Regions from separate parts of the Ralstonia sp. PBBBR1 genome, predicted to be linked through region 2. Evidence: predicted binding sites of a transcription regulator. Region 2 holds the regulator's gene; each other region holds the start of a gene.
The links. Region 2 encodes FNR, which switches genes on or off when oxygen is low (the NO sensors DNR and NnrR bind a similar motif). Its sites were predicted from a motif close to TTGATNNNNATCAA; they were not measured.
Positions count from the first base shown of each region.

Region 1: a site for FNR is predicted at 1,178-1,191, ahead of CFE42_RS17755 (OmpW family protein). Genes of this name have one in related genera too.
Region 3: a site for FNR is predicted at 1,104-1,117, ahead of CFE42_RS20510 (ribonucleoside triphosphate reductase). Genes of this name have one in related genera too.
Region 4: a site for FNR is predicted at 1,362-1,375, ahead of CFE42_RS10730 (PAS domain-containing methyl-accepting chemotaxis protein). Genes of this name have one in related genera too.

Region 1 is NZ_NKIL01000009.1:117,351-119,550, forward strand. Features, by position in the region: gene CFE42_RS17745 (glutamate synthase-related protein) at 1-26, opposite strand, end outside; gene CFE42_RS17750 (transposase) at 287-1,012, opposite strand; gene CFE42_RS17755 (OmpW family protein) at 1,262-1,936, shown strand; gene CFE42_RS17760 (deoxyguanosinetriphosphate triphosphohydrolase) at 2,155-2,200, opposite strand, start outside.
Region 2 is NZ_NKIL01000002.1:469,245-471,444, reverse strand. Features, by position in the region: gene ccoG (cytochrome c oxidase accessory protein CcoG) at 1-100, shown strand, start outside; gene CFE42_RS02255 (FixH family protein) at 127-354, shown strand; gene CFE42_RS02250 (hypothetical protein) at 351-605, shown strand; gene fnr (fumarate/nitrate reduction transcriptional regulator Fnr) at 627-1,355, opposite strand; gene CFE42_RS02240 (sulfite exporter TauE/SafE family protein) at 1,532-2,200, shown strand, end outside.
Region 3 is NZ_NKIL01000013.1:37,937-40,136, forward strand. Features, by position in the region: gene CFE42_RS20510 (ribonucleoside triphosphate reductase) at 1-1,018, opposite strand, end outside; gene CFE42_RS20515 (DHCW motif cupin fold protein) at 1,155-1,496, opposite strand; gene CFE42_RS20520 (dicarboxylate/amino acid:cation symporter) at 1,865-2,200, shown strand, end outside.
Region 4 is NZ_NKIL01000005.1:445,765-447,964, reverse strand. Features, by position in the region: gene CFE42_RS10730 (PAS domain-containing methyl-accepting chemotaxis protein) at 1-1,242, opposite strand, end outside; gene CFE42_RS10725 (hypothetical protein) at 1,459-1,710, shown strand; gene CFE42_RS10720 (siderophore-interacting protein) at 1,724-2,200, opposite strand, start outside.

The DNA.
Region 1 (2,200 bases), on a different contig from region 2:
GTGATGGGGAAGGAATGTTGTTCCACGGCGATCTTCCGATGTTGTGGGTACAGCGCGCCGTAGAAGGCCCTCGCGATGGTGCGGATGCGGTGGCAGACAGGCAATGGCGCGCCGCACCATGAATGCGGGGTGAAACGAATATAAAAGAGTGGCCCGTAACAGGCAAAAGTTTTTAAATGGGGTCGGAGTAAATTAATAAATGCACAGTCTCAGTGCGGGCTTATTAATAGGGACAGATCAAAGTCGTCCGAATCGATGCCTCGCACATCACGGCGCCGCCATCCCGCTATTCGGAGCGCGCGCTGTCCTCCGTTCCCACTTCAGCGGGTTGGCGAGGGGGGCGCCCCTTGGGCAATGGCGCAACGCGACGGCCTCCGGTGCGCGCAAGTGTCGCGAGAAACGCCTCGTTGCCGAGCGGCCAGCCGCTGTGCACATGCTGGCGAATCTGCGCGAGCTGATCGGAGCCCAAACCTTCGTGCCACAACGTTCGGTAGCGCGACTGGCGCTCGAAAGGCGTGTTACCAAGACGCCAATAGCAATAGTGATCACTCACCCACGGGATGGATTGGATGCCCACATGATGACGATATGTGCTCCAACGGTCGTCTTCTGGCGTGCTGACGAGGCCAGCGCGTACGGCGTTGGATTCCACATACAACAGGATCGGCAGCACCCATTCAGCCGGGTCCAGTACGGTCGAGCGGAAACGCCCTTCCCACAGCGTTCCGCTGCGATCAGCCGCTGCGTTGAAGTACCGCGTATAGCGCCGCCCGACGGCCTGCAGCGTGCGCGAAAGGCTCTCCGCCACCTTGGGCGTTCCGACCAGATGGACGTGATTCGGCATCAGCGAGAAACCATGGATGGCGAAGTCATGCTCACGGGCAGCCATGCGCAACGTGTCGAGGTAGAACGCGTAGTCGTCGTCGCCGCGAAAGACGGTCTGGCGATTGTTGCCGCGCTGCAACACATGCACAGAGACATCGGTGGGACTGAGGCGGGGCAGGCGGGCCATGGAAAAGGCGGGGCGGCAAAAAGCGCCATCGTAGCCTGAAGCCCGAGAACCTGTCCCCAATTTTTGACAGGCAAACGCTTGCATGCCCATTGCCGTGGCGGTGCGACGGCAGAGTTTGCGTGCCGTCAAATCGGTGGCCCTACGCGTGATGGACGACGGGGGAACTTGATCCCAAGCAAATCGGCCAAGCGACTTCCCCGCGAGACTGGCTCCCATCACATCACGAGACGACACGAGAGGGAGCGATTGATGGCTTTTCACCGCATAGCCGTTGTAGCTGTAGCCGCCGGAATGCTTGCCGCCGGTTTCAGCCAGGCCGCCTTTGCGCAGAGCACGGATTTGCCGCCGGCCTCCGGTAATTGGATGGTGCGTCTGCGCGCCGTCAACCTAACAGCCGCCAACAAATCCGACCCGGTGCCTGCACTGGCCATTCCGGCTGACGCCATTCAGATCAACAACAAGGTCCTGCCCGAACTGGACATCTCGTATTTCTTTACGCCGCATCTGGCCGCCGAGCTGATCCTGACTTACCCGCAACAACAGGACGTCACGGTCATGCGAAGCGCGCTGGGCGGCCCGACCAAGATCGGCAGTTTCCGCCACTTGCCGCCCATCCTGACGATGCAGTATCACTTCACGCCCGAGTCGCGCTTCAAGCCGTACGTGGGCGCAGGCATCAACTACACGCGTATCTCGAATGTCGATCTCCAGGTGCCCGGCGTTGGTTCGCTGGACCTCAGCAAGAACAGCTTCGGCCCCGCGCTGCAGGTCGGCTTCGACTATCGCCTGACCGAACGCCTCTACTTCAACGTCGACCTGAAGAAGACCTGGATCAGCGCCGACGTGAAGATGGGCGGCCAGACCATCAGCAAGGTCAAGGTTGACCCGTGGCTGCTGGGCGTCGGCCTGGGCTATCGCTTTTAAGGGAGGACGATCAGCGAACTGACACTGTCCTGATCGACTTTTACCGACGTGCCGCAGGGGCCGTCGACGGCGGGGGCGCTCGTCGGCGGTGGTTGGCGCGTTCGGCCCGGCATGCGTTGGGGCGGCCGGGCATTTTTTTGGGCGCTTGGTTTAGATCAGCTGCCAGATGGTTTGGGAGCCAGGCGAGCGAGTAGCGGCCCGAACAGCGCCGCCGTCGCTCAAACCGCATCCACCGCAAAGATGCGGCGATGCTCCTTGATGGCG
Region 2 (2,200 bases):
CGCCCCCGGCTCGCACAAAATCCGTTTCGTCATCCACGCAGACAGCGGTAGCGCCAGCCTCGTACTGCGCGAACCGTCGAGCTTCATCGTGCCGCGCTGATGCGGCATCCCCAACAGGAGGCAACGATGCACGCAACGCAATCTTCCGCGCAGGCCCGTCCCTGGTGGCGCGAGCCTTGGCCGTGGCTCCTGATGGCTGGGCCGTTTGTTGCCATGATCGGCTGCGGCGTCACCATCTGGCTGGCGATGACGCATCCCGACGCCGTTATTCACGACAACGTCGTGCGCCACGGTTTGGTCGTTGAAAAGACGGCCGTCGCGCCGGCACATGGTATTCACGCGGAGGCCCGATGAAGCGTCGACTGCTGATGTGGATTCTGTGGCCGGCATTTCTGTCGGCCGCGTTGGCTGAACTGGTGGTCTTTGCAGTGGTGGACCCCGCCGACCTGCGTTTCTTCGGCGAACAGATCACCGTGTCGGCCCAGGCGGTCTACACGGTATCGTTCTTTGTGTTCTGGTTGCTGTGCGGATTGTCGAGCGCGCTGACGCTCTACGTGTCCCCGGGCATCGGCAAACTGGAAGCGCATGAACACCCGCTCGTGTGAGCGGGCGCCATGGAAGGAGCCTCAAGCGGCTTGACCGCTCATGACCTGGCGCAGGCCGGCCAGGTCGATTAGTTTGACGTGGCGTTGGCGGATCTGGATGAGACCCGCTTCGGCAAAGCGCGAGAACAGGCGGCTGACGGTTTCGAGCTTGAGGCCCAGATAGCTGCCGAGTTCTTCGCGGCTCATGCGCAGCACAAATTCGGTTGACGAATAACCCCGCTGGGCTGAACGCTTCGAGAGGTTGAGCAGGAACGCTGCCAGACGCTCCTCCGCACGCATGGAACCGAGCGTGAGCAGCATCAGATGATCCTGCGAGATCTCCTTGCTCATGATGCGCAGGAACTGATGCTGCAGCGAAGGCAGCCGACGCGAAAGGTGTTGCAACTCGTCGTAGCGCACCACGCAGACTTCGGTATCTTCGAGCGCGGTGGCATCCGACACATGGCGCATATCGCCAATGCCATCGAGCCCGACGATTTCGCCTGGCAGGTGAAACCCCGTGATCTGGTGCCGGCCGTCTTCGAGCGTCAGATGGGTTTTGAGCGTACCGAAACGAATGCCGTAAACCGCTTCCAGCGGCTCCCCGAGCGAATAGAGCGATTGCCCCTTCTTAATGCGGATGCGCTCGCCGACCAAATCGTCCATCTTGCGCACGTCGTCCGAGTTCATTCCCACCGGCAGGCAGATTTGCCCGAGTACACAGGTGGAGCAACGCGAGGCTTGGTCGGTAAGTGCGATTCGAGTGAGCACGGGCGGGGGCGAGTTTCGGGAAAGTGAAATGAGTAATTCTTGTGGTGCAGCTCAGCTTATTATAACGGCGACCTTCTTGTCCTCGGACATTTCCGATGCGGCAAAACGCGTCAATTACGCTTAGTTCGCAACAGTAAAACAAAAACCTTGGTCCATATCAAAAGAGCGTCAGAAAGATGAGTGCTGCAGCGCTTCTGAGCGTTTTCCTCATCGCATTGCTCGGCGGTGTGCATTGTCTGGCGATGTGCAGCGGGATCGCACTTGCAGCCGAACGTGGAACTGTGGCGGTACGGGTCGTGTCGCGTCGCCGACTATGGTTCGAGCAGGTCGTCATGCATGCCGGCCGGCTGACCACCTACGCGCTGCTTGGCGCAATCATGGGTGCGATGGGCGCGACCTTCTGGCGCCAGCAATGGCTGCCGATTCAACGCGGCTTGTTTGCCTTCGCCAGTGTATTGCTACTCACCTATGGGATTTTGCTGCTCGTGCGCTCCGCCGGAGATGCGTGGCGCAGTGTGTGGCTTGAGCGCTTGCTCGGCCGCGTCGCTGGCCGCCTGTCTCGGGGGGCTGCCACACTGGGCGGCACGCTGCAACGTCAGCCGCCGTTGCTACGCCGCTATATCACGGGTATGGCCTGGGGACTGGTGCCGTGCGGCATGGTCTACGGCGCATTGGCTGTGGCGTTGCTGGCAGGCAACGCTGCCTCCGGGGCTGTGGTCATGCTCGCCTTTGGTGCGGGTACGCTGCCCAACCTGTTGATGATGTCTGGCTTCGCTGGGTGGCTGCGCGGCTTGTCGCGCCGCCGGTGGGTGCGTGGCGCGGCCGGCATCGCCATTGCGGGGTTC
Region 3 (2,200 bases), on a different contig from region 2:
TGATGTTGTAGGTCGGTATCGGGAACGTGAACGCGCGGTCTTTCGCATCGCCGGCCATCATGACCTCGATATACGCGCGGTTGATCATGTCCATCTCGGGCTGGAGATCGCCGTAGGTGAAGGGCATCTCTTCGCCGCCGATGTAAGGAACCTGTTCGCGCAGGTCGGCCGGGCAAGTCCAGTCGAACGTGAGGTTGGTGAACGGCGTTTGCGTGCCCCAGCGGCTGGGTACGTTCAGGTTGTAGATCAGTTCCTGCATGGACTGCTTGACCGCGGCATACGACATCGCGTCGCGGCGGATGAACGGCGCCATGTAGGTATCGAACGAACTGAACGCCTGCGCGCCGGCCCACTCGTTCTGCAGCGTGCCCAGAAAGTTGACGATCTGCCCGATGGCTGCGGACATATGCCGCGGCGGCGTTGCCTCCACCTTGCCCGGCACGCCGTTGAATCCCTCCGTCAGCAACTGCCGCAACGACCAGCCTGCGCAGTAGCCCGAGAGCATGTCGAGATCGTGGATGTGGAGGTCGCCCTCGCGGTGCGCCGTGCCCGCTTCGGGGCTGTAGACGTGCGAAAGCCAGTAGTTGGCCGTGACCTTGCCCGCCACGTTCAGGATCAGGCCGCCCAGGCTATAGCCCTGATTGGCGTTGGCGTTGACGCGCCAGTCGCGCTGCTCGAGGTACTCCTCCATCGTGCTTTCGACATCGACCAGCGTGTGCTTGAGCGAACGCAGCCGGGCGTGCTGTTCGCGGTAGACGATGTAGGCGCGCGCGGTGCGCCAATAGCCGGCGTCCACCAGCACCTCTTCCACGCAGTTCTGGATGATTTCGATACCTGGGCAGGGGAGCGGCGCAAGATGTGCAACCACGCCTGAGGTCAGGTGCTGCGCCTCGATGGTGTCGAATTCGCCGGTGGCCTGGCCGGCTGCGGCGATGGCCTGTCGGATCTTCTGCGCATCGAACGGCGCCAATGAACCGTCGCGCTTGGTGACTTGCCAAGTGACCTGCGTGCCCGTCATGAGGTACTCCATATAGTGGTATGGAGTCAGACTAGCACTACATATTGTGGTCTGTGAGCCTTAAAGACCTGGATCTTTGAATCGCTTGACCCCGGTCAACCGGGGCCGGGGCCGATGCACAAGCCGGGTGTCCCGGTCAGTCAACGATGAATAGTCGAGCGCCTTTTTTGGTGGTCGACTGATGGGCTTCGGCATCGTCGCCCACCTGATAGCTCATACCGGGCGTGAGCGTGAACGTGCGGCCGTCTTCCAGTGTGGTTTCCAGTTCGCCGTCAAGGCAGAACAGGATGTGGCCCTTCTTGCACCAATGGTCGGCCAGGTAGCCAGGCGTGTACTCCACCATGCGTACGCGGATGCGGTCCGACTCGTCGCCAAAGTAGCGCGTGCGCCAGATCGCCATGCCGGTTTCGCCGGCATGTTCGGTAGGTTCAACGGCAGACCAGTCGGTTGTGCCGAAGGCGAAGGGCGCCATTTTCATTGCAGGGCTCCGGTGGTGACATAAGCCCATGATGGTATCAGCGGCATACGTGGTACAGGCGTCGCTTTTCATGTGCTCGAAACAGCGCTTGTTGGTATGCCTCGACGGCATTGCGTGTCGCTCAATAATCCGCTTCGCACTGCCCAATTCCAGTGCTCATGCGGAGTCGCAGCAGGGTGTCAACGGCGCCATATCGATGTATGCAGAAATTGCATGGTGCTATGCAACATCGACATAACGATCGCCACGCGCTTCTCTAATATCGTCGCTTTTTACAAAGCGTGATGAACTTGGGCCAGCCCTTGGCCCCATGAGATCCGCGTCTGTCGCGCGCCGCCTTCCGGCCACGGTATTCCTTGGAGAAAGTCTTGAACACCAAACGTCTGACCTCCCACATTGGGCTGGCAATGCTGCTGGGCATTGCCGTCGGCTGGGGTTGCCACGAATACGCCAAGGACGCTGCGGCGGCCAAGGACATCGCTTCGTACTTCAGCATCATCACCGACATCTTCCTGCGCATGATCAAGATGATCATTGCGCCGCTGGTGTTCTCGACCCTGGTGACGGGCCTGGCAAGCATGAGTGGCGGCCGTTCGGTGGGCCGCGTGGGCCTGCGCGCGATGATCTGGTTTGTGTGCGCGTCGGCCACGTCGCTGGCGCTGGGCATGCTGCTGGTCAACTTCTTCCAGCCCGGCATGCACATG
Region 4 (2,200 bases), on a different contig from region 2:
CTCGCCGGCGACGACCGCAAAGCCACGGCCTTCTTCGCCCGCGCGTGCGGCTTCAACTGCGGCGTTGAGCGCAAGGATGTTGGTCTGGAACGCGATGCTCTCGATGGTGGCGATGATCTCGGTCACGCGCTGGCTGTCGGCGCGGATGGCGTCCATCGTTTGCACGACGCGCTGCACGACCTGGCCGCCGTCGGCCGCAATGGTGGAGGCCTGCTCGGCCAGGGCGCTGGCTGCGCGGGCGTGGTCGGCATTCTGCGCAACCATCGATGTCAGCTCCTCCATGCTGGATGCGGTTTCTTCCAGCGCGGCGGCTTGCTGCTCAGTGCGGGCGGAGAGGTCATGGTTGCCGGCGGAAATCTGCAACGTGCTGTGCGCGACGCTGGCGGCGCCGTCCTGGATGTCGCGCACGATGGACGACAGGCTCGCGCGCATGGTGCCCATGGCGCGCATGACTTCGCCCAACTCGTCGCTGGAGCGGGCTTCGACCACGGTGGTCAGATCGCCGGCAGCCAGGCGTGTGGCCAGCGTCGCGGCTTCTTCCAATGGTCGGATCAGCGTGCGTGCGAGCAGCACGCCTGACATCGTTGCCAGCCCGGCGCAACCCACGCCGGTGAGCCACAGCCAATCGCGGCTGAACACGAGCCACGCTGCGCCATGCAGATCGGCGGCTTCCAGCGCGATGTGCGCCCACACCGTGCCGATCAGGATGGCCGATGCAATCAGCGTTTGCAGGCCGATCACCTTGAAGCGCAGGCTGTCGATCTGGAACAGATTGACGACGCGCCGCCATCCCGTGCGCAGAATGCGGCCCGCACGCACGGTGTACGACGTGTCGCCTTCATTGATGGCGGTATAGGCGCGTTGCGCGCGCGCGATCTGTGCGGGCGTGGCCATCGAACGCACCGACGTATAGCCGACCACCGCGTTGTTCTGAAACACCGGCGTCACGTTAGCCAGCACCCAGTAGAAGCCGCCGTCCTTGCGACGGTTCTTGACGAAGCCGCGCCACGGCTTGCCGGCCTGCAGCGTGGCCCACAAGTCGGCAAAGGCGGCTTCGGGCATGTCCGGGTGGCGCACGAGGTTGTGCGGCGCGCCCATCAGTTCTTCGTGTGTATAGCCGCTGATGCGCACGAACGCCGGGTTGGCGAAGACGATGCGGCCTTTGAGATCGGTGCGGGAGATGAGGTAGTCCGTCGGGCTGAGGGCGGTTTCGGCTTGGGTGACCGGCAGATTCTTGCGCATGGTGGTGCCGCGCTTCGTGGGCGCGGATGGTCGTAAGGAGGCGTGAGCGTGAAAGGCACACTGTCCTTCTTTGCATCGGCATGCTGCGGGCGGCCTAAAGATCATGTCTGCGCCGCAAGTTGATCTGGATCAAATCCCAAGAGCGGCGCAGGTTGGCATGCCCGTTGCTAGATTGCGGGCAATGCGCTGTTCAGGCGCTGCAGACGGAGGAACGAGGTGCACAAGATCTGTGGAGACGTTGAGATCGTCCCGCGTGTGGTTCCCGCTGGCGGGCGAGGCTGGGAGGCGCGTGTCGAGGTGGTCTTCCGCGGTGCGGAAGGGCAATCGTTGTCGGGCTCGCAGCCGGTGCGGCCCGGATGCACGTTCGGCTCGCCGCGCGAAGCGATGGACGCGGCGCTGCTGCACGGGCAGCGCCTGCTGCGCGAGTGGGTGAAGGGCGCCACACCCCAGACAGAAGTCGCGACCTGACGCGACGCGAAGATCAGCGCGCCTCGCTCGCCTTGCGTTCTTCACGCGAGAGGCCGGCTGTCCAGTAGCCCTTGGCGTCGATGGCGTCCTGCGGCACGGCCCAGGCGCCTTCGAGCAGCGTGCGGACTTGCTTGAGCAAGGAGGCCTCGCCAGCGAGGAACACCTGGGGCGTGCCGGCCGGCATGGATTGGGCGCTGAGTGCGCCGACCATCATGGCGCCGGCGTGCGCGGTATCGCTCTCCACCCAGTGGATGCCGCGACTGCGCGGGTGCTCGGCCAGGGCGCCCTCCAGCGGGAGTCGGGCGCGGGCGTCGCCAATGGCGATATAGGTCAGCACCTGCGCGTGCTCGGGCAACGCCTCCAAAATCGCGAAGATGGCGGGCAACGCGGTTTCATCGCCGATCAGCAGCGTCCACGGCGCCGCTGGGTCGGCACGGAATCCGCGCTTGGGGCCGGCGAATTCCACTTCATCGCCAGGGGCGGCGTGTTC